5 linked regions of the Caldivirga maquilingensis IC-167 genome follow. The protein of the gene in region 1 binds, or shares a complex with, the protein of each later gene. Links are inferred from orthologs where the notes say so. Each region holds a gene or a part of one and is shown in the gene's direction. Other genes may lie near its edges. The genes, in order: rpl12p, rpl7ae, CMAQ_RS09460, CMAQ_RS00050 and CMAQ_RS04790.

The links.
Region 2: rpl12p (region 1) and rpl7ae share a complex: the UniProt entries of both Methanocaldococcus jannaschii proteins name them as parts of the 50S ribosomal subunit. The link is inferred for Caldivirga maquilingensis IC-167 from one-to-one orthologs.
Region 3: rpl12p (region 1) and CMAQ_RS09460 share a complex: the UniProt entries of both Methanocaldococcus jannaschii proteins name them as parts of the 50S ribosomal subunit. The link is inferred for Caldivirga maquilingensis IC-167 from one-to-one orthologs.
Region 4: rpl12p (region 1) and CMAQ_RS00050 share a complex: the UniProt entries of both Methanocaldococcus jannaschii proteins name them as parts of the 50S ribosomal subunit. The link is inferred for Caldivirga maquilingensis IC-167 from one-to-one orthologs.
Region 5: the proteins of rpl12p (region 1) and CMAQ_RS04790 are in contact, whole or in part, in a crystal structure (PDB 5H7L), measured with the Pyrococcus horikoshii proteins. The link is inferred for Caldivirga maquilingensis IC-167 from one-to-one orthologs. Residues at the interface, in WP_010886059.1 of Pyrococcus horikoshii: Leu100, Ala101, Gly102, Leu103, Ser104, Ala105, Leu106, Phe107, Gly108; in WP_048053510.1 of Pyrococcus horikoshii: Pro161, Met164, Met165, Phe168, Ser169, Ile172, Val195, Glu196, Phe202, Leu211, Ser212, Val213, Met216, Lys222, Phe223, Asn224.

The regions. Positions count from the first base shown.
Region 1 is NC_009954.1:1,784,689-1,790,927, reverse strand. What follows is about bases 1,581-4,579. They hold rpl12p (50S ribosomal protein P1), read left to right. Parts: upstream 1,581-2,916; coding sequence 2,917-3,243; downstream 3,244-4,579. Other genes in these bases: CMAQ_RS08780 (APC family permease), read left to right, coding at 3,759-4,579; CMAQ_RS08795 (2-oxoacid:acceptor oxidoreductase family protein), read right to left, coding at 2,211-2,777; CMAQ_RS08800 (4Fe-4S binding protein), read right to left, coding at 1,940-2,167; CMAQ_RS08805 (pyruvate ferredoxin oxidoreductase), read right to left, coding at 1,581-1,939. Also shown: CMAQ_RS08810 (3-methyl-2-oxobutanoate dehydrogenase subunit beta), read right to left, coding at 1-713; more of CMAQ_RS08805, read right to left, coding at 716-1,580; more of CMAQ_RS08780, read left to right, coding at 4,580-5,327; CMAQ_RS08775 (hypothetical protein), read left to right, coding at 5,535-6,239. UniProt on the Methanocaldococcus jannaschii protein: Forms part of the ribosomal stalk, playing a central role in the interaction of the ribosome with GTP-bound translation factors.
Region 2 is NC_009954.1:1,920,715-1,926,816, forward strand. Bases 2,023-4,884 are described here. They hold rpl7ae (50S ribosomal protein L7Ae), read left to right. Parts: upstream 2,023-3,137; coding sequence 3,138-3,632; downstream 3,633-4,884. Other genes in these bases: CMAQ_RS09500 (AAA family ATPase), read left to right, coding at 2,023-2,395; CMAQ_RS09505 (DUF2067 family protein), read left to right, coding at 2,455-3,075; CMAQ_RS09515 (30S ribosomal protein S28e), read left to right, coding at 3,638-3,880; CMAQ_RS09520 (ABC transporter substrate-binding protein), read left to right, coding at 4,019-4,884. Outside these bases: CMAQ_RS09495 (LysO family transporter), read right to left, coding at 1-475; more of CMAQ_RS09500, read left to right, coding at 692-2,022; more of CMAQ_RS09520, read left to right, coding at 4,885-6,102. UniProt on the Methanocaldococcus jannaschii protein: Multifunctional RNA-binding protein that recognizes the K-turn motif in ribosomal RNA, the RNA component of RNase P, box H/ACA, box C/D and box C'/D' sRNAs.
Region 3 is NC_009954.1:1,911,642-1,917,699, reverse strand. Bases 1,286-4,103 are described here. They hold CMAQ_RS09460 (50S ribosomal protein L6), read left to right. Parts: upstream 1,286-2,309; coding sequence 2,310-2,897; downstream 2,898-4,103. Other genes in these bases: CMAQ_RS09455 (hypothetical protein), read left to right, coding at 2,953-3,960; arcC (carbamate kinase), read left to right, coding at 1,314-2,219. Also shown: Fe-S cluster assembly protein SufB, read left to right, coding at 1-117; CMAQ_RS09470 (SufB/SufD family protein), read left to right, coding at 121-1,248; CMAQ_RS09445 (hypothetical protein), read right to left, coding at 4,457-4,786; CMAQ_RS09440 (hypothetical protein), read left to right, coding at 4,907-5,290; rplX (50S ribosomal protein L24), read left to right, coding at 5,335-5,766; CMAQ_RS09430 (30S ribosomal protein S4e), read left to right, coding at 5,763-6,058. UniProt on the Methanocaldococcus jannaschii protein: This protein binds to the 23S rRNA, and is important in its secondary structure. It is located near the subunit interface in the base of the L7/L12 stalk, and near the tRNA binding site of the peptidyltransferase center.
Region 4 is NC_009954.1:19,319-25,503, reverse strand. What follows is about bases 40-2,984. They hold CMAQ_RS00050 (50S ribosomal protein L18), read left to right. Parts: upstream 40-1,172; coding sequence 1,173-1,796; downstream 1,797-2,984. Other genes in these bases: CMAQ_RS00045 (amino acid kinase family protein), read left to right, coding at 2,102-2,984; CMAQ_RS00055 (50S ribosomal protein L19e), read left to right, coding at 697-1,173; CMAQ_RS10790 (50S ribosomal protein L32e), read left to right, coding at 102-695. In the rest of the region: more of CMAQ_RS00045, read left to right, coding at 2,985-3,235; asd (aspartate-semialdehyde dehydrogenase), read left to right, coding at 3,223-4,242; thsA (thermosome subunit alpha), read left to right, coding at 4,329-6,005; CMAQ_RS00030 (cation:proton antiporter domain-containing protein), read right to left, coding at 6,079-6,185. UniProt on the Methanocaldococcus jannaschii protein: This is one of the proteins that bind and probably mediate the attachment of the 5S RNA into the large ribosomal subunit, where it forms part of the central protuberance.
Region 5 is NC_009954.1:982,133-988,349, forward strand. Bases 1,797-4,773 are described here. They hold CMAQ_RS04790 (elongation factor EF-2), read left to right. Parts: upstream 1,797-2,162; coding sequence 2,163-4,385; downstream 4,386-4,773. Other genes in these bases: CMAQ_RS04785 (rhomboid family intramembrane serine protease), read left to right, coding at 1,797-2,088; CMAQ_RS04795 (hypothetical protein), read left to right, coding at 4,446-4,736. Outside these bases: CMAQ_RS04780 (glycoside hydrolase 5 family protein), read right to left, coding at 1-1,419; more of CMAQ_RS04785, read left to right, coding at 1,480-1,796; CMAQ_RS04800 (TSUP family transporter), read left to right, coding at 4,854-6,217. UniProt on the Methanocaldococcus jannaschii protein: Catalyzes the GTP-dependent ribosomal translocation step during translation elongation.

The DNA.
Region 1 (6,239 bases):
TACTCCCAAAGCACCCACATTCCAGTCTCAACGGCTAACCTAGCTACCTTAACTGTGTAGTCATCTGGGAACTTCCAACCAGGGGGACATGGTGCATGAAGGTGTATGAACTTGAAACCCCTTATTGAAGCCGCCCTCCTAACCTTATCAATGAAATCTATTGGGTAGGCTATACTGGCTGTGGCTACGTAGGGTACCTTATGCATAAGCATGATTAACGCCACCTCCTTCTTACCCTCAGTCTTACCTCTTGGGGATGTTGTAGTCCAAGCCTTCCTAGGCGTAGTTCCACTAGCCTGAATACCAGTATTCATGTAGGCCTCGTTATCGGCTAAAACATAGATAATGTCCTCATTCCTATAGGCTGCCCCACTTAAGGCAGCGAAACCTATGTCCGCTGTTGCCCCGTCGCCAGCCCAGACAACCACGTGGCCATCAACACCCCTAGCCCTAAGAGCCCTAACTAAACCACTGGCCACTGAGGGGCTTGAGGCGAAGGGTACATGCATAACCGGTACTGTGAATGATGTGTATGGTGCTGCTCCAGGTATTACGCTTGAGCACCCGGCAGGTATGACGAGGGTTAACTTCCCCTCCAATGCCATTATTAATTGCCTTAAGCCTATTTGAAGTGGGCAACCTGGGCATGCTGCTGTACCGGGCATTATTACCTTAGTTCTCCCATATTTGTGAAGTTCACTCATAGTGACCATGATTAATCACCCCCATTGGTATTAGGTATATACCACCACTTCCTCACCCTCATGACGCCGTTCCTCTCGGTTTCATTTATGAAATCCCTTATAATGGATTTGAATTCACTTGGCGACATATCAACACCAGCTAAGCCTGCTACAACACCCTTAAACGATACATTACCCGGCACTAGACCCATTAATTCACCAGCCAATATTCCACCGAAGCCCATTGAGTAATCCCTATCAAACACAATAACCCCCTTAACCCCATTAATGCGTTCTGAAACCTCATCATCAGGGAATGGTCTAATGTACCTGATCCTAATTAACCCTACCTGGTAGCCCTCTCTCCTTAACTCATCAATGGCGATCTCCGCATCCCCACTCCATGCACCCATGGTTACTGCAAGGTACTTAGCATCACTGCACCTGTGGCACTCAATTAATGGTTCATAATTCCTCCCAGTTAATTTACCGTACTCATTATACGCCTCTGCAATCACCTTCTTAGCCTCATTCATTGATTCATCCATGTAAACCTTATGAAGCTCATGGTACAGGTCAGACTTAGGCAAGTTACCTAAGGTTACCGGTTCCCCACCGGGTTCAATAACATAAGGTACCTTAGGGTTCCTTGGCGGTAACCAAGCATCCACATCCTCCTGATAAGGAACGTAGATTGGCTCCGTTGTGTGGCTTAACACGAATCCATCAAGACCCACAGCCACTGGTAATAGGACTCTCTCATCTTCACTTACCCTAAAGGCGGTGAGAGTCATGTCGAAGGCCTCCTGTACACTGGATGCCATACCTATAACCCATCCACTATCCCTTATCGCCAATAGGTCAGTGTGCTCATCATGAATATTCCACGGTGGTCCAAGCGCCCTAGTCACCACAGCCATGACTAGAGGTAGTCTTGATGCTGCAGCCCACCAAAGCATCTCATACATGTAGAATAATCCATGGCTTGAAGTAGCGGTAAAAGCCCTCGCCCCCGCAGCCGATGCACCATAAACCGAGGCTAGGGCTGCGAACTCGCTTTCAACTCTTATGAAGTCGGCCTTCAACTCCCCCTTATCAATAATCTCACTTAGCCTCTCAACTATTAGAGTCTGGGGTGTTATTGGGTATGCTGAAACCACGTTAACCCTAGCCATCTTAACTGCCTCAGCAACCGCGTGATCACCAACCATTATCTTCCTAACCCCTCTACTAATCATGTCCTGCCGATTAATCACCTAAACCACCCTCTCATCAATCATTGTAATAGCCTTAACTGGACAAACATCAGCACATATTCCACAGCCTTTACAGTAATCGTAATCAATTGCCACAGTCTTATCCTCAAGCCAATCTATTACATTCTCCGGACAGTAAAGCCAACATATGCCGCATTTAGTGCATTTATCGAGGTTAACAATGGGTTTACGCACTCTCCACGTGCCGGTCTTACCGCCGGCACCCATGGCCGGCCTTGATAATAGGTACTTGACGTAAATATTACTCACATTAATCACCCTTAACCATACTGTACCCCATCTTAACAGCCTCTATGTTCAATTTAACGTAATCACCCCTCCCTACGAATTCACCTATAGATGATATTACCGAATCCAGTGTAACTAATTCAGTAACCCTTACAAATGCACCTAATATTGGTGTACTCACTATGTGCCAACCAGCCATCACTAAACCTAATTTCTCACTTATCCCGGTTGCATCCACCCAATACGTTCTATAGCCTGTCCTTATTGATGTAGGGGAGTTAATTATTATGACTGAATCCCGCCCCTTCATTAATTCACTAATGTTAATGAGGTTCAGTATGTCGGGAGATAGTATAAGTAGTATGTCGGCCTTCTTAACCCCACTATGCGAGATCACTGGCTTACTTGATATTCTTGCATATGACTTAACAATAGCACCCCTCCTTTCAGCACCGAATTCAGGTATTGCTTGCCCCCATTTACCATCCCTGGTGGCTGCAGATACTATTATCCTAGCGGCGGTTACCCCACCCTGCCCCCCTCTACCAAGTATTATTAATTCCCTAGTATCACTAATTAGCATCTGCATAGCTATCAGGGGACTGGCTTACTAAGTTTTATAAATCTTTCTCACAAGTTAATATAATTAAATATATAATATATAGTAATAAATAGTAATCGAGCATCATTGTGGTTAGCTTTAAAAAGGCTCTTCAGCAAAGGTGGTTATGGAGTACGTGTATGCAGCATTACTACTGCACTATGCGAAGCAACCAATAACGGAGGATAACGTAACTAAGATACTTCAATCAGCTGGCATACAGGTAGATGAGGTTAAGGTTAAGGCATTAGTCTCAGCGGTTAAGGAGGTTAACATAGATGAGGCAATAAAGACAGCTGCAGCACTACCTGTTGCCGCTCCCTCAGCCGCACCACAGGCTGCAGCACCTCAGGCTGCGGAGGCTAAACCAGCTGAGGCTAAGGCAGAGGAGAAGAAGGCTGAGGAAAAGAAGGAGGAAGAAACATTGGAGAGTCTCGCCTCACTATTCGGCTAATGAAACAATACACCTTAATACCCCTTTAAAATACATGAATCATTACTTGGTTTTTCACGATAAATTATTTAACACAAATGATGGTTACTTAATGGGAAAAACTTAAAAAATACAAGCATTAACTATGCAAGGTCATGAAGCCCCGGTAGCTCAGCCTGGTGGAGCGCCTCACTGGTAATGAGGAGGTCCCGGGTTCGAATCCCGGCCGGGGCTCCAAATACATGATTAAGGTGAATTAAGAGGAGATTATGAATGCTTTATTAACTAGGATTAACTTTAGTTTAACCATCACCTAACGGCATGTGTTATTGCAGGGCCATTAATTGTAAATTACATTTATGCAGATGACTTCACTTGGATAACATGCATCATATTCAGTATCGTGCCATTTGTATCAATGACGCCAACGCTAAGCCCGACCCTAAGGTTAAGGTTTTTATCTCTAAGACGTAGACACAGTATTAGTGTTAAACGTTTAGTAAACCTTAAGGTTCAGTATTATCCCCCTGGTCCCTATGGGTGGTAAGCCTAATTTATTCCTAAGGCAGAGCAGCGGTCTTGTTAGAGAGGTTGGACCATTGGCAGCATTACTAATGAATACCGCATACATTACTTACCAGTCAGGTTACCTACTGTTAATCAGTAGTATTGTGAACTTCCCCTTTGGAAATCCAATACTGGCGTTGATACTTGGCTTCATAACCTTCGCCCCCATGGCCTATTTAATCAACTTCATTGGTTCAACGTACTATAGGACAGCCAGTGACTACGTGTTCATGAGCCGTAACCTTGAGCCTAGGATTGGGTTCGCAAGCCTACTCATGTTTACTGTTGATCAAATGTTCTTTAATGCAGTATCCATGGTTTTTGCATTAACCACGGCGCTTGGCCCATCATTATATGCCATAGCCGTTTCCTTAGGTGATAAGGGATTGGTTAATGTTGCTAATTTAGTGACTAGTAATCCAGTGGTAATATTCACAGTGGGTGCCATTATGCTGGCCGTGATTATATTGATTAACATGGTATCTGTTAAGGCTGGTAAGTACCTTTCATCAGCAATATCACTAATCGCCACAGTAACATTCATATTAACTATGATTATTCTTTACCTATATGGAGGTGAGTTACCCACGGTAATTAATAGTATTGCCCCAGGGTTCTATGGTAAGGCCATTGAGGCTGATTTAAGCCTACCTAAGGGTAATGTGATCTATGGGACAATAGCCCTATTACCCTACATGGCCTACATTTTCCCATACACCAACTTCATAATAACCATAGGTGGCGAGGTTAAGAGGGAAGCGGGTACAGTACCATTAGCCGTAATAGGCACCTATGTACTAATTACAGTATTAGTTGGGTTTGGATTATGGGCAACAATAGGTGGTTTAGGCCTAAACTTCATTAATGGCGCCTTCGCAGTATATTATGGCCTAGTGCCTAATGTATCATGGCCAAGCAACATGCCACCACCGTATCCGCCCGCCCTGGCGATACTGCTTATTAAGAACCCGGTGATGCAGTGGATTATAGCTATAGGCTCCCTCACATGGTACATTAACTCACCGAGCACCATAGTGCTTCAAATAGCACGGTACTTATTCGCCATGTCCTTCGATAGGATTCTTCCAGGCTTTATAGCCTATGTTAACCCAAGAACCCACACACCCGTAATAGCCCATGGTTTGGATTTAGCAATATCATTAATCATAATGTACCTGTACGTGTTCAGTGTTATACCAGCGTTATCAGCAACAATGGATATTAGCACCGTGGTGACAATACTAATGTACTTCATAATATTATCGATAACGGCCGTAGCCTATGGTGTTAAGAGGAGGAATACGTTAATCACCATAATTGGCCTATACTTAACAGGTTACTTCACCTGGGTAAGTTACATGGAGGTAAGCAATCCGCTAGTCTACCTATTTACCCCAATAACAAGCGCCCTAATATTCGCATTCTTCATAGCGGTATTCGCAGCTGGAGTAATAATATTTGAAGTAGCCAGGTACATTAGGGCACGTAGGGAAGGTATAGACTTAATGATCACATTTAAGGAAATACCACCTGAATAAACCACCTTACCTTGGGGATATGAAGCTCACTGATTTCTCAAAATTAAGGATGATTACTGATAACGTATGATTACGGCTGTATCCTAGAAATGAATAACCCTTATCAATGCCTACACTAAACTATGTATCACTCTAGGAAGTAATCCATAAAAACACAATAGACTCTATAGTGAAAAGAGTTTATAAGCATTGGTTCGTGATTTCAATATGGCATCTCATTTTATGACCCCTGGTTGGTACGCTATAGTAGCATTAGTTATAGCGTTACTGGTTTTATTCGCCTTTCTGGTAATACACCCCAATGCTGAGGGTAGTGAATATAAGCTGGTGGTTATTATTAATAATTCATATGTCACAATACCAGCTGAGGGCAGTGTAAGGTACTTGCCTATTAATTCATCGGGTTCAACATTAATGATCATTAAGTGCATTACGTTAAATTTAAGCAGTATAGGCGTGTTTAATGAAACAATATGCCTACCCTACAGTGTTAACTCATCCTATGTTGGGCAATTCACCAGTGAACCCACGATGGTGCAGTACGCCTTTGACACATTATTAGCTGTAGAGGCAAGGCTAATACCCGCGCTTCCTGAAATGAAGGGGGTAATTGGGAATAATACCCTATCTTGCATCGGCTTCAAAATCAATGGTAAACCAGGGCAGAGTAGTAATGGGTTTACTGAAATAGTTAATCCAAGCTACTCAACACCATGCCTAATTTACCAGCCCCTAAAGAACATAGCCTACGGTGAAGTTAATCTAAGCCTCTTCACCGGACCCCCAGGTAGTCATACCGTGTACTTGAATATGACTATTAAACGTGAGTTAATAATTGGCGTGCTTAGGACTCACCCAGCTGTGTTGCTTAATAATAATGATAAGCTCATCATTAACATTAACGTGAATGAG
Region 2 (6,102 bases), 140 kb from region 1 along the record:
GCATCCCAATCCTTCCCCCAGCCATGAGTGATTTAACATTCATTACTCTACTTGAGGATAAGCCAATGACCCCAGCTAAGGCTATTAACTCAGCTTCAATAATGTTACCTATGCCTGTAACATGGAGGAGTAAGCCCGTTAACCAACCAATCACTAGGGTAATTATGAATATTAACGGTGTCCTATTCATGAGTCTTAATGAACCATTACGCCGCCTCTCCCCTATCATAATCCCTACGGCGTATGATAATGCCACTGTTAATAGTGAGTAGATTAACGAGTATGCTACCAGGGAACCAGCCTTACTAATACTTGTTAATTGCTCACCGCCCCATAGGCTTATCGTGAATATTAATGCCACAACAATGGGTATTACCGCTTTATCCGAGGCCTCACTAATGGATACTGGGGTTAACTTACCAATCGCAATTGATACTGCAAACACTACTATGAATATGAACCCGGCAACATACATTGAAGCCTAGTTAGGTAAGTCCCTTTATAAACTGTACCTAACATAAGCTTGGTCACTTAAGTAAGGGTTTAATGATCCATTAACAAAAATTAATCTAAATTCACAATCCCTGTGGGCAGTATGTGAAACAAGCCTTAAAGCTCACTCATAATGAGTAATGAGGGTGTCTTAAGCTTAAAACGATACTTATATTTACTATCCCCATGATTAACCCAGGTGGCGATACAGGATACTAAGCCAAGTAGCCTTAGTAGGGTGATAGCTGCACTAGGTGGCTTACTCGTCTCCCTGATTGCATTAGCTCCATTCGCATCATTCACCATGCTAACAATCACTAATCACGGCTTCATGCTGCTAATGCTAGTAATACTGGGTGGCCTTATTGCAATCAGCGCCGTGGGTAGGCTTAACCAAGCCTCAATCCTAGGTCTACTGGCGTACGTAATGGCGTTACTGTTGGCCTCATGGTCATGGTTCTACAGGGACCCCGTTGGCTCAATGCTTAGGTTAACCCCCCTACTCATAATACCAGTGGTGATAATAGGTGTCCAGGTTAAGTTATTTAACTCATCGTCAAGCCAGGGGGTAAGCCCATTATTCTCAATAGGTTCACTGCTACTTATGTATCAGCCATGGCCAGGTCCATTAATTGGGGCTGCATGGGGTTTAGCAGGAGGGATTACGTCGGCTTATGAGGCCTTCTCAATGCCAACCCTACCAGCCTTAACGTATATTGTAACCTACTTGATCGGCAGTATGATGCAGGGTACATTACCGTGGAACCCAATATCACTAACCCCCCTAAGCTTTTACAGGGTTTTCGTTAATAATATTGCAGTGTACAGTAATCCAGCAGTGTTATCCTTAGTTATTGTGATGGCTGTGGTTTACGTTGCTTCACCATCAATAGCCAGGTTAATTAAGGGGCATGCATCACCAATATTAGCCTCACTACTGGCTTCGGTTGCATCAATAATACCCATGCTGACGTATGATCAATCACCAATCCTCCTAATCACGCAAACAGTAGCTATACTACTCATCGCCGCGCTACCAGCATCCTATGCCGGTGTCTGGTACGTGAATAGTACTGACGTATTACCAATGCTGTACGGTAGCATAGCGGATATACCCGATAGGTATAATTTAATGAAGTACTACCATGAGGATTGGGAGGCTTTAATAGGCTTGGATTCAGCTAAGAGGGAGTTAATTATTGCCGCTGAGAGTTTTAGGAGTAATGGTGTCAGGCCTATTCACGGTATCCTACTCTATGGCCCAGCGGGCACGGGTAAGACTGCTCTTGGTCTTGGTTACGCCGCCTGGCTTGGCTTATACAGGGGTTTTAGGGTTATTTTAGTTAAGTCCGGTCGCCTAATGAGGGGTGGTTCATGGGAGGCTGCCTGGAGGCTTGAGAGGGTTTTCGCACTGGCTAGGGCTCTTCAACCAAGCGTAATCTACATTGATGAGGTTGACTCAATAGGTAGGGCTAGGGAGGAGGCTGGTACTGGTGGGTATAGGTTGGTTAGCGTACTCCTCCAGAATATTGATGGAGTGGCCTCAAGGTACGATAAGGTGCTTGTAGTGGCTACGACGAATAACGTTAATGCACTTGATGAAGCCTTAATCAGGCCGGGGAGGCTGGGGGACTTGAAGATATACGTGGCTAAGCCACCGCCTGAGTTGGTTAAGGCAATAATAATGGGTGTAGCCAGGCAGAGGGGGGTTATTATGCCTAATTGGCTCCTCGAGAAGGCAGGCAGCCTAATTGAAACAGGGGCCGAGGCGGAGGCGCTTGTGAACTGTATTGCAGTTAAGCAACTAGCCGGTGTTAATGATGCAACGCAGCTTGAAGCCTGCCTGGCAGGGATAACGAAGGGAATAGAGGCTTATGACCAATTCCCCACTGGGAGTGGGTAATGAGTGGTGATTATGCTTAAATTTATCTTTGTATTAAAGTATTTAAGCCATAGGGGTGCATGGGTGTTGTGGTTAGTAGGAGGTTGATGTTTAAGGTTAGGAGTACTGATGAGGCTGTTAGATTCATTAATACTTACTTAAGTGAGGTTAAGGCTAAGGAGGTTTACGTTAAGTATAGGGGTAGTAGGCTTGAGGTTAAGGTTAGGGGGAACCCGGTTCTTGCTAAGGTTTTATCAACGGAGGCTCATAAGGTTTACGGAACCTTGAGGCAAGGTAGGTTGATTAATGTATTTGACTTAACAGTAATTATTCGTGAGGCTAAGCCTAAATCACCCATACCGCCTGAGACCATTGAGTTAACCCTTAGATTAATGGGGTATTACGCTGAGTTGAATGAGTCAAGGCTACGCACTGGTGCAAGCCTCAGTAAGGTTATTGAAACTGTGAGGAGGCTTTCAGAGGCTTACGCAGCAATGGTGGACTTAGACATTAGTAGTAGCGCTAAGAGGATTATAGCGTCCCTAGCCGTTGCCAAGGGGGTAAGTATCTATGATGCAATTGATGAGTTAGTGAACATGGATGTGCTTAATAAAGGGAAGGTGAATGGGAGGGAGTACATTACCCTTAAGGCTAATCTTAATGATATAGTTAACATGTTAACATCAATGAAGAAGCATTAAGTGAGCTTAAGGGTTTCATTAACTGTGAAAGTTTTTAAAGGGTGCAGCACCGCATATGGTGTATGAGTACAATAGACCCGAGGGTCTTTTACGCCAATCCACCTCAGGGGAAGCCAATATACGTTAGGTTTGCTGTCCCCCAGGAGTTAGCTGAAATGACGTATAATGTGGTGAGCATGGCTAAGCAGACTGGGGTAGTTAAGAGGGGTTCCAATGAGACAACCAAGATGATTGAGAGGGGTTTAGCTAAACTAGTGGTTATCGCTGAGGATGTTGATCCACCGGAAATAGTAATGCACCTACCATTACTATGCGAGGAAAAGGGCATACCGTACATTTACGTACCCAGTAAGGAGAGGTTAGGTAAGGCAGTTGGCTTATCATCATACGCCTCAGCAGTCACCATAGTTGACCCAGGTCAAGCAACCAAGGACCTTGAGGACCTGGTGACTAAGCTAAATGACGTTAGGGTTAGCGCTGGCTTAAACCCAATACAATTACCGAGGACTCAACCACAGGCTAAGCCGCAGCAAAGGGAGAGGAGGGAGAGGGAGTGATTTAAATGGCCGGTGAGGGTGGTGAAATTAAGTTAAGCCCATACGATGACGCCACAGCTGCAGTGGTGGTTCAGATACTGGGTAGGACTGGGGTGGCTGGTGAGGTTAATATTGTTAGGGTTAGGATACTTGAAGGTAGGGATAAGGGGAGGATAATAACAAGGAACATTAAGGGCCCCGTGAGGGTCGGGGACATATTAATGCTTAGGGAGACTGAACGTGAAGCAAGAAAGATAACAGTGAAGTAAAAATATAATCAAATCAATCCCTAATAAAAGCCAGTTTCCTCCAAAATTAACCCAATAATATAGCAAGGTAACCTCAACGTTGAACCATCTAACCTGTTAGAATAAGACTTATTACTATCCATAGCATAATCGGAGCTGATGAGTAACTATATACTTAAGGAGAAAGGTTATGTAACAGTAATACTACTGGTAACAGTAGTAATCTTAACTCTGAGCGCCTTAAAAGTAGCCTACGCTCAACAATCCTACCCAACTTATAATATGTATATGGCTGCTCCATGGTACTATGTCCTGCTTCCTCCTTGGCCTGCTCCTTGGTGGAATCCCTTTGCCTCAGGTAATGTGATATTCCAAACTGGTACATGGATGCCTCTTGCCGATTATAATGATCCCACTGGTCAGTGGTGGCCTGTTTTGGCTGAGAATTGGACTGTGTTTCCTCAGAATCAGACCTTGATAATCTACCTTAGGCATAACTTGTATTGGTTTAATGGTTCAGCGGTAATACCCTTCACCGCATGGGATGTTTACGCATGGTTCTACATTAGTGATAAGGCCTTTGGTGAATGGGAGCCTTGGTTAATGCCTCAGAATGCTGATAAGGACTTCATAATCATAAACAACTACACAATATCCATACACTTCGACTACTGGTCAACCACAGGGTATTACTGGTTACTAATGAGCTGGATACCTAATACACCATGGCCAGTTTGGGAGAGCGTAGTAAACGAGTTGAAGACAATGAATGTAACAGAGGCGCAGAAATTTGGGTCAGTTAACATAACAAAGATGGCTATACCATACTGGGGTTTAAGCCCATACTACGTAACCAAGGCTACACCAAACTATATCACTGTTCAGCTTGAGCCTGATTACTTCCAGGGTAAGCCATTGTTGGCTGAGTGGGATAAGATACTACCATTCCACACATGGCAATACTATCCGCAGATAACAATAAACATAGCCGTATCAGGTGGATTAACTCAATTAGTATCATATGCGTTAAGTGGCCAACCATACTTCATACATACCGTTGAGGCTATGCCCTATTCATTCCAGAGTAAGTTGAAGAGTGCAGGCTACTACATACTTCAGCTACCTGACTTATCCATTGAGGGAATAGCATTACCAACATATTACCCGTTTAATATTCCTCAGGTTAGGCAAGCATTCCTATACATCATTAATAGAACTGCTGCAGCTGCACCATGGTCATGGCCTAATGTACCAGTCTTCATTAATGTTCCAGCCCCAGCACCTAATACCGTGCCTGGCTTTTGGTTGACGTTCCCAGCGGATATTAGGAGTATGGTTGTTAACTTCACTGAACCAAACTTAACCAAGGCAATGCAACTCCTAGAGTCAGCTGGCTTAATTTATAAGAGTGGTCAATGGTACCTACCCAATGGAACACCACTAACACTAACAATATACGCTAGCTCCACAGCTCACCCAGCATGGATTGAAGCTGCGTCAATTGATGCTGAGGCTTTAACAGGATTCGGTATAAAGACCACTGTAGTCACCATAGAGGGTAGTACTTATAGTTCTGAGCTTGATAGTTGCCAATTACCAGATACTGGCACTGACTGGTTCTTCGCCGGTTCTAATAAGGGTGGTGTTAATGAATTATGGATATACTATGATGACGCACTTTACACGGCACCAGGCCTTTTCCCATCCTACTGTGTCCCTGGCCACACTACGCCTTTCGCCTACCCGATTGTTCAGAGTAATCAGATTACCGGCTGGTATTGTAAACCATTAACCACCAACCTGCCTATACCGAATAACACCATTGTAACATGCGTAAACTCAACATACGGATACATTAACTTGAGTAATTGGTTAGCTGCAATAGCCGCAGCTGCACCAGGCACATCAACATACTATGAGTTAGTTAAGGCATTCTACGCATGGTTCCAATACTGGGTACCTGGAGTGGAGCAGTTCCAGTCTCTAATAGCTTACGCATTCCCGGAGAAGATGGTTGATCCAGAGTGGGTTGTGACATGTATTAATTATAGTAATCCTGAGTACACTGAGGCAGCATATTCGCTGCTTCATGATTGGGCTATGGGTTGGGGTTGGGATGGATTCTACCCAGGCTTCAACACATGGCTATTCATGGGTGGATTCGCACCTCAAGGCGTGATGCCTCCTTTGGCTGAGGCTATTATTAATGGTAGTCTTTGGACTAATCCGTATCTGCATCAGTG
Region 3 (6,058 bases), 130 kb from region 1 along the record:
AGCCTAATAGTACTTGGATTCATAAGCGATGTAACAGAGGGTTTACCATTCGAGTACGCCATGGTTTTAAACAGGGTAATTAGCCTTGAATTCAGTAAATACGGTAAGGTGGCTTAATCAATGTTGGTGCCGGAGGAGATTAAGGTTAAGGCTAGGGAGCTTGCGGGTAGAATACCATACCAGTTAATTAAGGATTCACCAACGGTTAAATACTACACGCAATGGAACCTCTTCGATAATTGCGTTGAATCAAATAATGGTAATGCATCGCCGCCCTCACTTGAATTTAATGAATACGACGTGGTTATTCACAACGGCATCCTAGTTAAGGGTAATGAATTAACCAGTGATAATGCGGTAACAGGCATAGATCCGTCTGAGTCAAGGATAATTGCAAGGCATTTCGTTAATATAAGGGAGATACACTCGTTAACGTTAAGTGAATCATCAAGCGTCAGGGTAATGATGAGTTACAGTGGTGGAGGCAGTGAAATGCATTCAAACCACGTTATAATAAACGTTAATAATGATGCTTTAGCCAATGTGTTTCTAAGCATTATTGGAAATGGGGGATGCGGGACTAATATCACGGAGTTAAACGTGGGTGATGGGGCAGTGGTTAATTTACTCATCTACTCAGTGAACGTGGACCCTGCATTCAACTTAATCAGGATTAATGAGGGGGCTAGAGCTAAGGTTAACTCATACTCAATAGTGGTTAACGGGAAAATGACTCACCACAGGGAGGACTATGTGCTGCAGGGAAGGGAATCAATGGTTAATGTGAATTCACTTGAAGTTGGTTTAGGTTCCTCTAGGATCGACTACATGGTGAATCTAATGCATTATGGTGAAGGCTCCAGCAGTAACTCCATTACTAAGGCTATTGCCTTAGACTCAGCCACAGTTATACATAGGGGTTTTGGAAGGATTAGTGATCATGGTAAGTGGTCGTACACTAACATAGAGGGTAAGGTATTCATAGGCTCAAGTAATGCAGTGGGTATGTCAGTGCCGGTGATAATGGTTGATACAGGTGATGTTAACGGCGCCAGACACGCCGCATCAGACGCCGCCTTAGATGAGGAGCAGGAGCTCTACCTCAGGATGAGGGGGTTAAGTAGGGAGGAGGCGATTAGGTTAATAACCTATGACATGATTATGAGCTTCCTGGATAATATTGATAGCGTGTTTGAAAGTAGTGTTAACAATATCCGTAACTCATTACTTAAACTAATTAGAATATGAACCACTACTTACTTTACCTCAAGTTATAGGGAAATATATAAATACCTAAGCATAGCGTTTAAGTCATGATGCTGGTTATTGCACTGGGTGGTAATGCCTTCGCTAAGACCGGTTCAAGAGTTGGTTCACCTAAGGATCAATTGGAGGCTGTTAGGGAGGCTGCTGTTGATGTTATTAACATGGTTCAATTAGGGTATAGGGTTATTGTTACCCATGGCAACGGCCCCCAGGTCGGCTTAATAACTGAGAGGATTAGTGACTCATTAAGCCTAGATATGGCTGTTGCCGCCACGGAGGGTTGGATGGGGTATTTACTGGCTAATGCAATTGAGGGTGAGGCTAGGCGAAGGGGGTTGGATACTAGGGCTGTGGTTATTGTAACCAGGGTTACTGTTAATAGTAATGATGAAGCCTTCAGGAACCCCACTAAGTTCATTGGGCCAGCTTACAGTGAGACTGATGCAGTTGAGTTAAGTAGAATTAAGGGTTGGGTCTTCAGAAGAGACCCCAGGGGTGGTTGGAGGAGGGTTGTTCCATCACCAAGACCAGTATCCATAATTGAGATTGATGCAATTAAGCAGTTAATTAATAATGGCAACATAGTTATCGCAGTTGGCGGTGGTGGTGTACCGGTTATTAATCATGAGGGTGTTGAGGCTGTTATTGATAAGGATTTAGCCACTCAATTACTTGCAAATAGTATTAACGCTGATGAATTAATGATACTCAGTGATGTAGATTACGTGTACTTAAACTACGGGAAACCCAACCAGAAGCCATTAACCACGGTAAGGGTTAGTGAATTAAGGAAGTACTATGATGAGGGGCAATTCCCTGAGGGCAACATGGGACCCAAGGTGGAGGCGGTAATTAGGTTCATTGAAGATGGTGGCAGGAGAGCCTACATTGGTAGGTTAGGTAAGGCCATTGAGTTAATTAAGGGGGTCACTGGAACAGTGATACTGCCTTAAGGGCTTCAGTGCTTGAATTACGGCTCTGGGGAATAAGGTTAACCAGTGAATAGCATTAAGCTTATTAAGGCCTAGTGGTGACCTACCGTAATGGCTAAGGTGCCTTACTTATCAGATACCATTGAGGTGCCTGATGGGGTGGAGGTTAATGTTGAGGGAGGGGAATTGAACTACAGGGTAACCGTTAAGGGGCCCTTGGGTTCAGTGGCAAAGGAGTTTAAGGGATTACCAGTACTGGTGAGTTTAAGGGATGGTAAAGTCGTGGTGGAGGGTTTTGCATTGGATAGGAAGGCTAAGTCCACGGTGTTCACTGTTGCTGGGCACATTAGGAACATGATAATTGGGGTAACTAAGGGTTGGAGGTATAAGCTTAAGGTGGTTTACGCCCACTTCCCAATAAGCGTTAAGGTTCAAGGCAATAGTGTGGTGATAGAGAATTTCCTGGGTAGGAGGTCTAAGATAATTCTCCAAATACCACAGGGTGTTAAGGTTCAGGTGGCTAAGGATGATATAGTGGTGGAGGGTATTGATAAGGAACTGGTTAGTCAATTCGCGGCAAACATTGAGTTAGCCACAACACTCAGGGGTAAGAATAGACCCAGTCCCCACGGTAGAGAATCAGCGCCAGGCATATTAGACGGCATATACGTTTACGCCTCAGAGAACATTAAACAGTAGGCGTCTTAATTAACTATGCGGAAAATATTTAACTACACTTTGAATAAAGGCAATTGTGCAGAAGAATCAAGAACCTTCACTAATATTAGGTAGGCAAGTGTTCACGGAGAATGGTTGGTTTATTGGGCATGCATACAGCATTTACACAGGACAGGATGGAAAACCCTACATCCTCGTTAGGTCTAATGTTATTCAAGTCCCAATACCAATAGACTTAGTTAAGGCAATCGGCGACATAGTCATAGTTGATAACTCAGTCTACCCAAAGGAGGCAGTACCCATGGCGCCTGGTACAGCGGCAAGGAAGTACGCATACACAGTGAGTGGTAGGTCATTAGGCATGGTGTATGATGAGTATAATTACGAAGGCACTGTTTACCTAAGGATCATTGGTCCAACAGGTTATGTCGCTGTACCGGTGGATAAGGTCAGCTCCATCGGCGACGTAGTTATTATTAACCAAACCGATGTTCAACCAATACCATTGAATCAACTGCAGTATTATGCTCAGCAATCACCGCAGCCTTGGAGCCAACCAATTAGCCAGCCCATTCAACCAACTCAAGTTAAGGCTGAGGAGAAGCCATCATTGGATAAGATTGCTAACTACTACTTGTACGGCTTCTTCACCGGTATTGTAGCCTTAATAGCCTTCATATCGGCATCACTAGTATTCACTATTTCAACCAAGACCATTGGAAACGTACCATTAATATACGTGCTTAACGTTATCCCAGTAATAGTAATAGCAGTAGCCTCAATAGCATTATCAGTGTACTCCTATATGATTAAGCAGAGTATCATGCGTAGGGAGTTTAAGTATGCGTTGAGAGACAGTAAGATATTAATCATAGCATTAGTAATCATGGTGTTGTTCATGTTAACATTCCTCGTCCCAGCGTTAAACAGCCTATGGTTAACAATAGGTAGCGTAAACACACTCTACGCATCACCACCCATACTAGTCACTATAGCCATATACGCCGTTATGATTTTCATGATTTACATGGGTTACGTTAACCTTACATCATATGTAGCAGGGTTCAAGGCAATAATGCGCTAAGCCTTATTGAGAAACACTAAAATAGTTAAATGGCATCAACTCACCTAAGGGCCCGTAGCTCAGCATGGATTAGAGCGGCGGCCTCCGGAGCCGTAGGACCCGGGTTCAAATCCCGGCGGGCCCGCTAAGGTATGGCTCCCCCTACACTCCTCTCCATTACTGCCCTATTCCCTGAAATTAAACATACTACAGTACATGAATTACTATTGGCTTAATCAGCATGATTAAGTCCAGTGGGTGTATGGTTAAGGGATTTACTATGCGGGCTTTAAGCCATGCAATATGATAAGGCTTATGTCGACTTCATGTACAATCCACTGTACTAAGTCTTAGAGGTCTTTAAGGAGGTGCATTGTGGGTGATTATGTTAAGGCTATGAGGCTTATTGTTGGTAGGGTTCTTTAGGGATTACATTAGTTATGGCTGGAGTTTATGAATGAGGCTTACAGCAGAGTTAATGGTGAATTAAAATTATTGGGTTAATTCCCATTTAACGCTAAACTCGCTCGCTCTCCTCCAATGCTATTAATTCAATAAGCTTCTCCCCAAGGTACCTTTCCCCCCTTATTATTAAATCATCAGTGGCTTCATCGTAGTACTTCTTAACTAACTTAAGTACATTGGCTAGGTTAACTTCATCATTCTCCTCAACTATGACTGGGCCATCTAGTGTTGAATTCTCGTACACTGTGATCAACTTATTCGAGTAATACATTATATCGTACATTGCCACAATCTTACCGTCCTCAACCTTCTTAAATATTTGAACCTTCAGTAATGGTTCAGTTATACCATGCCTAACCCATTCATAGTATTTTATCTTCACGCAAACTAAATTAAACCACCCCTTTTAAAAGGCTTCTCAGTAGACTCCTCATCAGTTGAGGCATATGCTTCCGGTGAATCAATGAGGTTTTACTTATAAACCCATGAATCTAATTAACTGGTGCTTAATGTGGATGAATTAGTGAAGGGATTAATGAGTAGCTGCGGCTCCGGGGATTTCCTTGAAAGGATTCACTCCGAGGTTCAGGACACTATAATTGATGCTGCGGAGTTGGGTATTAGTAATGAGGAGTTGATTAAGGTGCTGGGTATATATGCCTTAGCTCAATCACTGAGGTTAATTAAATTAAACGTAATTGAGTTTGAATCGAATTATAGTGACTCCTTGAGTGACGAGTATGTTAGGGTTATTCAATGCTTATTAAAGTCATTGAAGGGGTTAAGTGTGGAATGCGTAATAAGTAATGAATTTTTAAGGAGGGTTCTCCAGTACGCGTCAACGCTTGTTAATGAGGTTAAGGCGCATTGCATTAGTGACTTATAGTTAATTTTATAAGGGCAATTAAGCGTGGGTTTAAGGATAATAACATGCCTGTGTTAACATCATCGAGTCAACCCAGGAAGCAGCATAAGGCGCTTACTAAGGCGCCTTGGCATGCTAGGCGTAGGTTATTGACTGCACCATTATCTAAGGATCTTCAGAGGCAGTTGGGTATAAGGAGGATACCTGTTAGGGTTGGGGATACCGTGCTAATACTGAGGGGGGACTTTAAGGGTACTAGGGGTAAGGTGACTAGGGTTGATTATAAGAGAGTGAGGATATACGTTGACTCGGCTTCATTTAAGAAACCCAGTGGTGAGGCTGTGTACTACCCAATACACCCATCTAAGGTAGTTATCGTGGAGCTTGATCAAAGCGATAAGGCTAGGGTTGCTGCAATTGATAAGACTAGGAAGGCTAGGGAGGCTAAGGCGGGTGTTAGGGAGGTTATAACACCACAGCAGGGTGGTCAATCATGACGCATTTAAGGAGATCAACATCACCTGAATGGTGGCCTGTGGAGAGGAAGGGGGCGCCGTGGTCAATTAAACCAAGCCCAGGACCCCACCCGGCTAACTCAAGCATACCCCTCGCGGTGCTTCTTAGGGATGTATTCCACTACGCTAAGACCCTTAGGGAGGCTAGGTTAATAATAGGTAAGGGGTATGTTAAGGTTGATGGTAAGGTCAGGAGGGATTACAAGTACCCAGTCGGCTTAATGGATGTTATTGAGTTAACGCCAATAAACGAGTACTACAGGATTATACCTGA
Region 4 (6,185 bases), 1.8 Mb from region 1 along the record:
TAAAATTTTCCATGAGGCGGTAAATTAATTAAGTGGACCAGTGAATAAACGCACTATACTTAAGGCTTAAAAACCCGGTATAAACGTGCCTCTGATCAACTTTGAGCGGTGAAGGTCAGGCCACTGAGGCTAAGCCTGAGGAGACTCAGCAGGTTCAGGAGGGTGCTGGTGGGCAGCAGGTTGAGGCTAAGCCCAGTGAGGCTGAGGCTAAGGTTGAGGAGAGGAGGCCTACTTTACTCGATGAGTTAATTAAGGTTAATTCCAGGAAACCTAACATACCGGTTGATGTGGTTAAGTTACTTAAATTATCCATAAGAATGCGTAGGGAGAGGTACGGCTTCATTAGGTATTATAATAAGGAGCATAAGATTAGGCTTGAGGACTCACCATGGAGGAGGCCTAAGGGTATTGATAATAAGATTAGGATGAAGAGGAAGGGTTACCCACCCATGGTTAACGTAGGCTACAGGGGACCTAGGGGTGTTAGGGGGATTCACCCAAGTGGTTTCATTGAGGTCATTGTACATAACCCCGAGGAGTTATCTAGGGTCAACCCCGAGACCCAGGCCATTAGGATAGCGTCCACTGTGGGTGTTAGGAAGAGGATTGAGATAATTAGGGAGGCTGTTAGGAGGGGTATTAAGGTGCTTAACGTTGATAAGAGGACTAGGGAAGCCATAAGGGAGGTGACCTGAAGTGGATTTAAGGGAAACAGTGGCTAGATTACTTAACGTCCCCAAGTCAAGGATTGTGATTAAGCAGGAAGCCCTTGAGCAGCTTGAGGAGGCTATAACTAGGAATGATGTGAGAAGCCTAATGAAGGAGGGGTTAATTGAGGTTAAACCAAGGAAGCGTAATAGTAGGGGTAGGTGGAGGATTACCCATGAGAAGAGGAAGAGCGGTAGAAGGAGGGGTAGGGGAAGTAGAAGGGGTACTAGGAAGGCTAGGGGTGCTGTTGGTAAGGAGGTTTGGGTACCTAGGATTAGGAGGATTAGGAGATTCCTAAACACACTGAAGCATAGGGGTGTTATTGATAAGGCCACTTGGAGGAACCTATACAGGATGGCTAAGGGAGGCTACTTCGAGTCACTGGCTCACTTGAGAACATACATGATTCAGAATGGAATCGTCACTGAGGATAAGATTAAGGCAGCCTTCAAGGGTGGTTCCTAATGGCAAGCAGCGGTAGGTATAAGGTTAAGTTCAGGAGGAGGAGGGAGGGTAAGACTGATTACTATAAGAGGAGGATCATGGTAATAAGCGGTAAACCAAGGCTAGTTGTAAGATTCAGTAACCGCTACGTGCTGGCTCAGGTAATAGTATCAGCACCACAGGGCGACTTCACGGTGGCTGAGGCAAGCAGTAGGGAGTTGGTTAAGAAGTTTGGTTGGCTTGGTGGAACCGGGAATACACCTGCAGCGTACTTAGTGGGTTTACTCATTGGGTATAGGGCGTTATCAAAGGGCATTAAGTTAGCTGTACTGGACGTTGGGCTACATAGGGTCACTAAGGGTGGTAGATTATTCGCAGTGGTTAAGGGCGCCGTGGATGCTGGATTAGAGGTGCCTCATGATGAGGAAGTCCAACCAAGTGAGGATAGGTTAAATGGGGAGCATATCGCCCAATACGCCGCAGACTTAAAGCAATCCAACCCGGAACTCTATAAAATAAGGTTCTCCAAGTACCTTGCAAGGGGTCTTGAACCTGAAAACATAAGCAAGCACATTGAGGAGGTTAAATCAAAGATCATGGAGAAGTACGCTAAGAGTGAAGCCAAGGCGGAGGATTCACAGTAGTAACCCTCACCTCAATCCCTGATTCCAACATACTCCAGTCCCAATGGCCTAGTTGCAATTCCTCTAGGGCTAATTCATAACCAGGTGCTTCAAGGGTGCTTAATTATTATGCGGATTCAGTGCTCTTTGTCATAGTTAAAGGCATTAACCCATGAATAGTTTAGTAACTGTGGCTAATGCAATACCTAGCGTATGGGTTAAGTAAATAATCACTAAGGTGATAGAATATAGTTTAATTAGGGGGGTAATGTTTAAAAGAGGGCTAATATGGGGCTATATATGATGTGGTGGGAAATGCGGGAAACATGCCAAGGACATTAAACGTCACCGTGGCTAAGGTGGGTGGCTCCCTACTTAAGCCAGGTGACGTTGAGAAGGTTTTAAGTAAGGTCATTGAGAGGCACATGGTTGATGATGGTAAGTTAATCCTCGTTGTATCTGCAATGAAGGGTGTCACCGACCTCTTAATTAAGGCTTATGATGAAGGTAAGCCTCATTTAATAAAGGATGCGATTCAACCTTACTTAAATGAAGCATATAGGTTCGGCTTAAGTAAACTGGGTTCATTAATTGAGGGTGTGGGTGAGAGACTGGAGACTTTAATTAACGTTAGGGAACCGTGGGTTAGGGATAATGTTGTTGTTCACGGTGAATTACTCTCAGTGATGTTGATTGAGTCAATACTCTATAATGAGCTTGGTGTCGATGCAGGTGCAGTGTATGACCCAGGAATAACAACTAATGAGGATTGGGGGAAGGCATCAGTGCTGGGTGTTAGCTCCCATTACGTTAAGCATAGGTTAACCTGGGCATTATCCAGGAGGAGTATTGTGGTTGTTCCAGGTTTCCTGGGAATCAGCCTAAACGGTAGGTTAACATCACTGGGTAGGGGTGGTAGTGATTACACTGCCTCATTAATAGCAGCTTACATTAATGCCCCAAGGTTAATCTTCTACACTGACGTTGAGGGTATAATGACTGGGGATCCTAGGATAATAGGTGATGCTAAGGTGATACCAAGCCTAACCCATGAGGAGGCCTACGTAGCATCATTAACCGGCGCTAAGAAATTCCACCCAGGTACATTTAAGCCGTTAATAGATAGTAACGTTAACGTCATGGTGACTAACCCATGGTCAAGTAGCGGTACATCAATAATATCAAGGTGCGTTAACACGCCTAAATTAGTCTCAGTATCTGATGTAGGTTCAATAGGCTTAATCAACCTCAAGAGTGGGTACGCCGTAACGGTTGTAGGCTGTGTAATGGGGCTTGATGAATATAGGAGGGAGGTTTACTTAATCATGAGTAGTTACGACCCAGTGGACGTGGTAAATGATACTGAGGGTAACGCAGTCTCATCAATAGTTAAGGATCAGGATGAAGCGGTTAAGTTGGCTAAGGACCTGCACAAGTGGGTGGTGTCATGGATAAGGTGAGGGTTTCAATACTTGGGGCAACGGGCCTAGTGGGGCAGTGGATGGTTAAGCTACTTGAGAATCACCCATACATTGAAGTGACCGCCCTATCAGCCTCACCGGGTAAGGTTGGGCAGAGGTATGGTGATGTTGTTAAGTGGTTCATAGAGGGCGACGTCCCTGAGTACGCGAGGGGAATTAAATTAACCTCAACTGACCCTGTGGATCAAAGGAACGTTGATGTTGTTTTATCAGCGTTACCTAATGATGTTGCTGAACCCGTTGAGGCTAAGCTACTTGAGGCTGGTTTAAACGTAATATCTAATGCCTCCCCAAGGAGAATGGACCCTAATGTACCCTTAATAAACCCTGAGGTGAATTGGCAGCATCTTGAGGTTTTAAGGGAATCCAAGGGATCTTGGCTCGTGAAGAACCCTAACTGCACATCAGCCATAATTACCCTGGCGATAAAGCCATTGGCGGAGCATATTAAGGAATTATACGTTACTACGCTTCAAGCTGTTTCAGGGGCTGGTTACATGGGTTTATCGTACCTAGCCATTGAGGGTAATGTAATACCATTCATTAAGGGTGAGGAGGATAAGATAGCTGCTGAGTCAAATAAGATGCTGGGTATTATGGGTAAGGGTAAGTATGAACCATGGGGTAGACCCGTTAGGGTTACCTCAATAAGGGTCCCGGTTAAGTATGGTCACATGGCCTCAATATTCATGGTTATGGATAAGGAGTACAGTGTTGATGATGTTAAACGTGAGTTAACAGGCTTCAAGTCACTACCCCAGGAGGCTAACCTACCCACTGCACCACCCAGGCCGATAATAGTATCCGATAGGCCTGACGCCCCCCAGCCGGCTAGGGATCTGGATCACATGGCCGTCACTGTGGGTAGGTTAATGGCCTCAGGTAACGTTGTTAGGATGGTTGCCTTAGGCGATAACCTGGTTAGGGGTGCTGCGGGTATAACGATATTGACCTTAGAGACTATGAGGGCTATGAGGCTTATTTAAGCACTCAATACTGTTTATTCCAGTGTCCTAGGTTTCTATGGTTACTTAGGGAAAGGTTTATATAGAAGCGGCTTCTGGGGATGCATATGTCAACAGCTCAACAACCTAAGAGTGGTGTTCCAGTAGCCATACTTAAGGAGGGTAGTTCAAGGACAACTGGTGCGGATGCCAGGAGGAGTAACATAATGGCTGCTAAGGTTATAACAGAGGTTCTTCAAACAAGCCTTGGACCCAGGGGAATGGATAAGTTACTCATTGACGCCTTCGGTGACGTGACAATAACCGGTGATGGTGCAACAATACTCAAGGAAATGGAGGTCCAGCACCCTGCCGCTAAGCTACTTGTTGAGGTGGCTAAGGCACAGGACGCTGAGGTTGGTGACGGTACAACAACCGTGGTTGTACTGGCGGGTAAGCTCCTTGAGCAGGCTGAGATACTGCTGGATGAGGGTATTCACCCAACTATAATAATTGACGGATTTAAGAAGGCGTTAGACTTCATAAACTCAACCATAACCGAGGTACCGAACCTAATATACCCTGTTAACTTAAGTAATAGGGATGAGGTTGCTAAGATTGTTGCCAACTCACTGAGCAGTAAGGTTGTTGCTGAGGCTAGGGATTACTTAGCCAAGATAGTTGTTGACGCCTCCTACATTGCCGCTGAGCAAACCAACGGTAAGTACAACCTGGATTTAGATTGGGTTAAGGTTGAGAAGAAGAAGGGCCAGAGCCTATACGAGACTCAATTCATCCAGGGTATTGTACTGGATAAGGAGGTTGTTCACCCAGGGATGCCTAAGAGGATTGAGAAGGCTAAGATAGCTGTCTTAGATGCGCCACTTGAGATTGAGAAGCCTGAGTGGACCACTAAGATATCGGTTTCATCACCGCAGCAGATTAAGGCCTACCTTGAGGAGGAGGCTAACATACTTAAGGGTTACGTTGATAAGCTTAAGGAGATAGGGGCCAACGTAGTTATTACGCAGAAGGGTATTGATGAGACTGCTCAACACTTCCTGGCTAAGGCCGGTATTATGGCTGTTAGGAGGGTTAAGAGGAGTGACATTGAGAAGCTGGCTAAGGCAACTGGGGCTAGGATAGCCACCAGTATTAAGGATCTTAAGCCCGAGGACCTCGGTACAGCTGGGTTAGTTGAGGAGAGGAAGGTTGGTGAGGAGAAGATGGTGTTCGTTGAGCAATGCCCCAACCCAAGGGCAGTCACAATACTCATTAGGGGTGCCGCGGACAGGGTGCTTGATGAGGCTGAGAGGTCGATAAACGATGCACTACACGTCACAAGGGACCTATTCAGGGATCCGAGAATAGTCCCAGGCGGTGGGGCATTTGAGATTGAGGTTGCTAGGAGGCTTAGGGAGTGGGGTAGGAAGCTTCCAGGTAAGGAGCAGTTAGCGGTAATGAGGTACGCCGAGGCCGTGGAGAAGGTTCCTGAAATACTAGCCCTAACCGCGGGCCTAGACCCAGTGGATGCAATAGCTGAATTAAGGAGTAGGCATGATAAGGGTGAGCTTGACGCCGGTGTGGATGTGCTTGGAGGCAGGATAACAAGGATGAGTGAATTAAACATATGGGACCCATTAATAGTTAAGATGCAGGTACTGAGAAGCGCCACTGAGGCAGCGATAATGGTGCTTAGGATAGATGACATAATAGCAGCCGGCCAGACAAAGTCATCCACAGGTAAGGGTAAGGCCGGTGAGGAGTCAAAGACCGGTGAGGAAGGCGGAACCAGTAGTGATTAATTAAAAACAGTTAACTCCGGCTTAGATTTAATTCCCTCTTCTTCCCTCACTACGTTATCTTAATCCCTACGCATTAAACCACCGTTAATAGTCTCAGTAATTCCCTCTCGTAAATTGTCGCAATTAGCCTATTAGAATCATCAACCACAGCAATTAGAGGCGCCTCAGTTTCCCTAAACC
Region 5 (6,217 bases), 800 kb from region 1 along the record:
AGCTATGGCTCTATCGTAGGTGTAGCCCATTGCTGGTACATTAATGTTAACGTTATCAACCGTTGTATTCAACCCATCGGAGAGTATGGGGTAATTATAGTAGAGGTCTAGTTTAATAGCCCAGTCGATATTCATCCAGAAGCCATAGCAGTACGAAATCACAGCAACCCCACCCTTCTCAACAAATCTCCTAATCTCCTCCTGCGTCTGGGCAAGATACCTTAATGCACATGGTAGGAATAGTACCTTAACGTCACCACTAATCTTACTCCTACCCTCCTCTATGATTACGCCATCTGTTAAGGGTTCCTCAATAATGACCCTTGGGTTCAAGCCGTTTTGAACAAGCATAACGTATGAGGAGAGGAGTGCAGTGGATATTTTACGGGCATCATCCCTTGAGGTGAATGGGTAACTCCAGTATACGTATGATGGGAATAGTACAGCGACAGGATCCTCCACAGGTTCCACATCACCGAGGGTTGAAATTAACCTGGAGAACCTGGTTAATTCATCACCCTGAGGCTTAACCCTCCAATCAACTGTGGTTACACCGAACCTGAGTTCATGAGGGTGATGGGAGTACGGCCTCTGGTTAATTAATGGGAAGTCACTGTAACACCAGCCCCACGCCCCCACGGCTCCACTGATTAAGGAACCCATTAGTACAGTCCTGTAGTAGCCTGCTATGTGCTCATCAGAACCAAGTGTTGATGATGCCCCAAACTCCTCAAGTATTGTGGGCTTCCCTAACCCCCTGCAGGCCTTAATTATTAACTGAGGCATTACAGTATGCCTAACAGCATCAGTGTCAGGGGTGTAGAAGTGAGGCCCCATGTAGTCAACGTAATCCTTATACCTGTATGGGTTAAAGCCATTGAACGCACCCATAATCCCCCAGCACCCATCCCCAGTGGTGACCCAGTGTCCACCATCAAGTGACTTAACTAGACTTGACATTTCCCTAATCCAGTCAGTAACCTTATCCTCACTTGACGTTGCGTATATCGGTAACTCATTGCTAAGTATCCAACCTCTAATGGCTGGATGACCCCTGAACCTTGACACTATGGTCTCAATGAGGACCTTAACCTCATTCCTCAGTTCAAAGAAGTCTCTGCCACCCCTCCATTGAGGATCCCAGTTCTCACCAGACATGTGGCCAACAATGAAGGTTAAGTAAACCCCAACATCATGCTTATGAGCAAGGTCAAGGAACCTCCCCAACCTCCTAAGCATCTCCTCATCAACCCTACCAGGCTCTCTCTGGAAGTCAGGCCAGTAAATGAAGGCTCTAATCACATCAACGCCCAGTTCCCTAATTTGGGCTAATTCCTTATCAACAATCTCCTCGTTAAAGAACCTCCACATCAATGGCCCCCCGCTCTTGCTCCAGTAATTCAAGCCTATTAAGAACATGAGTTAATTCCCTGGGAATAAAGTTTTAAAGTAATACCTCATTAGGCTCATTGAGTACTAATGGCTAGTCAACCACTTCACGTTAACGCTAGGACGACGGCAATAATAATAATCATAAATAGTGTTTTATCAATACCATACCTAGTGTTCAGTTACCTTGGCTTAGGGAGGGTTTCAGCATTAATGGGTATCCTCCTATCAGACTACTTAATAGCGCCGTATTTACCTTGGCCTCTTGGGTTAGTCACATCAATGTTCTTCGACCCATCCATACTTGATTACGTGTTTAATATGCTTACCCTGTTCTTCATCGGCCCATTCTTCGAGCGTAGGTATGGGAGGGGTATGATGTGGAGGGTTTACCTAATTTCAGGATTCTTCTCAGCATTATCAATATTCATATATGGACCCAATACATTCATTGCAGGGGCTTCAGGGGCGTTATTCGGTATGATAGGATTCATAATCGCCCTACCTGATAGGTGGGTAATATTATCTAATCCATGGAACGTAATAGCGATAATATTCCTCCTAACACCATTCGCAGCCAGTTTCGGCATAGCATATCTTGGTCATTTACTGGGTTTCGTAGTTGGTATAGTTTACGGCTATGTTTGGTATAGGAGGGTTGTTAGGTATGGTGCTAGGCTTAGGTATAGGTATTTTTAACACTGAATCAACTTACCCTGGTCTTGCCTGAGAAAACTTTATATAAGCTTATAGGAAAGTCCGCGTGATCATGAATGTCAGTTAGAGTTGTTGAGAAGAGGATAGAGGATATTCTAGAGATAATGAGGAATCCATCACAGATTAGGAATGTTGGTACATTGGCGCACGTTGACCATGGTAAAACAACTACAACGGATTCACTACTCATGGGTGCTGGTTTACTTAGCCCTAAGGTTGCAGGTAAGGCGCTTGCCTTGGATTACGTTGAGATTGAGCAGATAAGGCAAATGACCGTTAAGGCAGCTAACATAAGCCTATACTTCGAGTACGGTGGTAAACCCTACCTTATAAACTTCGTTGATACACCAGGCCACGTTGACTTCACGGGGCATGTGACTAGGTCACTTAGGGTAATGGATGGTGCACTTGTTGTTGTTGATGCAGTGGAGGGTGTTATGACTCAAACCGAGACTGTGGTTAAGCAGGCTATGGAGGAGATGGTTAGGCCAGTGCTCTTCATTAATAAGATAGATAGGTTAATTAAGGAGCTTAGGTTACCTCCACAGGACATTGGTAATAGAATACTCTACATTACTAAGGAGTTTAACTCACTCATTGACTCATACGCGCCACCTGAGTTTAAGGAGAAGTGGAAGGTTAGTGTTAATAAGGGGCAGGTTGCGTTTGGTTCAGCCTTAAGTAAGTGGGGTTTAACAATACCAATGATGCAGGAGAAGGGTATTAAGTTCAGTTACATAATGGATGCCTACGAGAGGAATGCCGTTGATGAGCTTGCTCAGGAATTCCCACTCTACAGGACTCTGTTAACCATGATTATAGAGCATATTCCACCACCTGATGTTGCTCAGAAGTACAGGGTACCTAAGCTGTGGAAGGGTGATTTGAATAGTCCAGTGGGGAAGGCTTTACTTGACGCTGACCCTAATGGCCCATTAGTCATAGCTATAAGTAAGATAAATAAGGATCCCCATGCAGGCTTAATAGCCACTGGTAGAGTCTTCAGTGGAACCATTAGGGAGGGGGATGAGGTTTACATAATTGGGCAGAAGATAACTAAGAAGGTTCTTCAAACATACCTATACATGGGTCCTAATAGGATAATAGTGCCCGAGGTTACTGCAGGGAACATAGTGGCGTTAATGGGTGTTGATGAGGCCAGGGCTGGTGATACTCTTGTGGCGACGGCGCTTAAGGATATTCCACCATTCGAGAAGATGAGGTATGTGTCTGAGCCAGTGGTTACGGTAGCCATAGAGCCTAAGAATCCTAATGATTTAGCTAAGCTAGTTGAGGGTCTTAGGGATCTGGTTATTGAGGATCCAACGTTAAGCCTTAAGATTGATGAGGAGACTGGGCAAATACTGCTGAGTGGTGTTGGTACACTGCACCTTGAGATAGCCACATGGTTACTTAAGGATAGGACTGGCCTAGACTTCGTTGTTTCACAACCATTGGTTAGGTTTAGGGAGACTGTTAGGGCTAGGTCACAGGTCTTTGAGGGTAAGTCACCTAATAAGCATAATAGGCTATACATAAGTGTTGAACCACTTGACGAGGAGTCCATTAGCCTAATACAGTACAGTGAGGTAACTGAGGATATGGATCCGAGAGAGAGGGCTAGGATACTTAGGGAGAAGGCTAATTGGGATACTGATGAGGCTAGGGGTATTTGGGCAATAGATAACCAGTACATTAACGTGCTCATTGATAAGACCAGTGGTATTCAACACCTCAGGGAGATTAGGGATTACATAGTTCAAGGCTTCAGATGGTCAATGTCAGCTGGACCATTGGCCCAGGAACCAATAAGGGGTGTTAAGGTAATACTACATGACGCAGTGGTTCATGAGGATCCAGCCCACAGGGGTCCAGCTCAAATAATGCCCGCCACCAAGAATGCAATATTCGCCAGCTTCCTCTCAGCCAACCCAACGCTGCTTGAGCCTCTCCTACTGATTGACGCTAAGACCACGGTGGATAACATGGGTCCAGTAACCAGTGTAATAACTAGGCATAGGGGTAGGGTTATTGATGTTACTCAGACTGAGACAATGGAGGTGATTGTTAAGGGTGAAATACCTGTAATAGAGTCATTCAACATAAGTGATGAGCTTAGAAGCGCCACAACAGGTAGAGTCTTCTGGAGCCTACAATTCTCACGCTGGGCACCAGTGCCTGAAAGCCTTCGTGAAAGCTTAATACTATCGATTAGGGAGAAGAAGGGGTTACCTAAGGAGTTACCTAAGATTGAGGACTACATTTCGACGATTGCATAAAATGCATATAATGCATTAACCATGAACCATAAAAACACCTTAAGTAACTTAAATTAATACATGGATGATGTCGAGGATTTAAAGAGAAGGTTAATTAAGGAAATATTAGCCTCAAGGGCCAGTGGACGGGATAATAAAATTGAGGTTATGGATTTAAGAGGAATAGGATGTGATGCGCTTAAGAAATTCCTCATGAATTACCAACTAGGTGAACATAATAAAAGGTATAGGGTCCTTCTAGATAATTACACGTGCTTCACTATGATTAAGAGGGCTATACCATTGTTGGGTGGTAAATTATTGGATTTTGGCAGAGAATCAACATATTTATTTATAGAGTATGAGAAGTAATTATAGTTCTATGAATGTGAAATACTTTATTTTAGACTAATGAATATATTCATGTTAGTATATTCATCTTACATTGAGAAATAACCCTTAATAAGGATTAAGGAAGATGCCGCATTAATGCTTGGGAACATAATAGCCCTAGCTAAATTCGTAGAAATTATGATTGCAGGCCTATGCGCAGGCATACTAGGTTCATTAGCTGGCCTAGGTGGTGGGGTTGTACTTACCCCTGTGTTAACCTTATTCGTAGGAATACCAATGATGTATGCCTCTGGTTCAGCCTTAATATCAACCATAGCTACCTCAGCTGGTTCGGCAAGTGTCTATGTTAAGAGGAGGCTGGCTAATGATAGGATTGGGATAAGCCTAGTTACAGCCACCTCAGGTGGTGCTATTGTTGGTTCATTAACCGCTAATTACGTGTATGAGCATGGTTTAACATGGATCATTTACACCGTATTCGGTATAGTGCTTCTACTCTCAATAATACCCACTGTGCAGAGAAGCACATGTGAACTACCACCATTACGTAATCCAGATAAGACAACTAAGCTACTTAGATTATACGGTGTCTGTTATGATCCTGCGCTTAAAATTTGGTATAAGTATTGGGGTGTTCGTTGGTGGTTGGGTGAGTTGATTATGTTTTTTGCTGGTTTTATTAGTGGTTTGCTTGGTATTGGTAGTGGTGCTTTGAAGGTTCTCGGTATGGATTGGGCAATGAACCTACCAATGAAGGTAAGCACAACAACAAGCAACTTCATGATAGGAGTAACAGCAGCCACAAGCAGTTCACTGTATTGGCATTTCGGCTATATTCAACCATTCATAGCCGTTGCTGCGGCAGTGGGGGTATTAATGGGTTCAATGATCGGTACTAGATTATTAATACGGATTACTAATAGACAGATTAGGTGGGTTTTCGTAGGTGTATTGGCATACTTTGGGTTAAGAATGACGCTTAGGGGCTTAGGCAAGGAGCATCTATTACCATTAACATCCCTTGAAAGAAATATAGTGGCGGCAGTCTTTTCAGCCATAGTAATTAGTGCGCTATATCTATTACTTACATATAAGTACACTAATACCGCTGATGAGACAGTCATAATGTATCGTACACAGCCAAGCGACACCAGTTCCATTGAGGAGAAGTTCATAGGCGTAACCAGTGGCTTACTTAAGTATGGAGTACTTGTAAGCGTGTTATTAATGGTAATAGGATTACTAGTAATGGTCGTAACCGGGCACGGTCTTCAATTCCCATTAAGCATAATAACTGATCCATCAAGCCAATTAAATACATCACTAATAGGGACTGCTACAATAATCAGTGGCTTAATTAAATTCGATGGCTTATGTATAATGCTCATTGGGCTTCTTGCATTAATAGCGATACCAATATTAATGATAATCATTAATATGGTTAGGTTCACGCTTGAGCATGACATACTTTACTTAGTATTCACATTGATAGTGTTCAT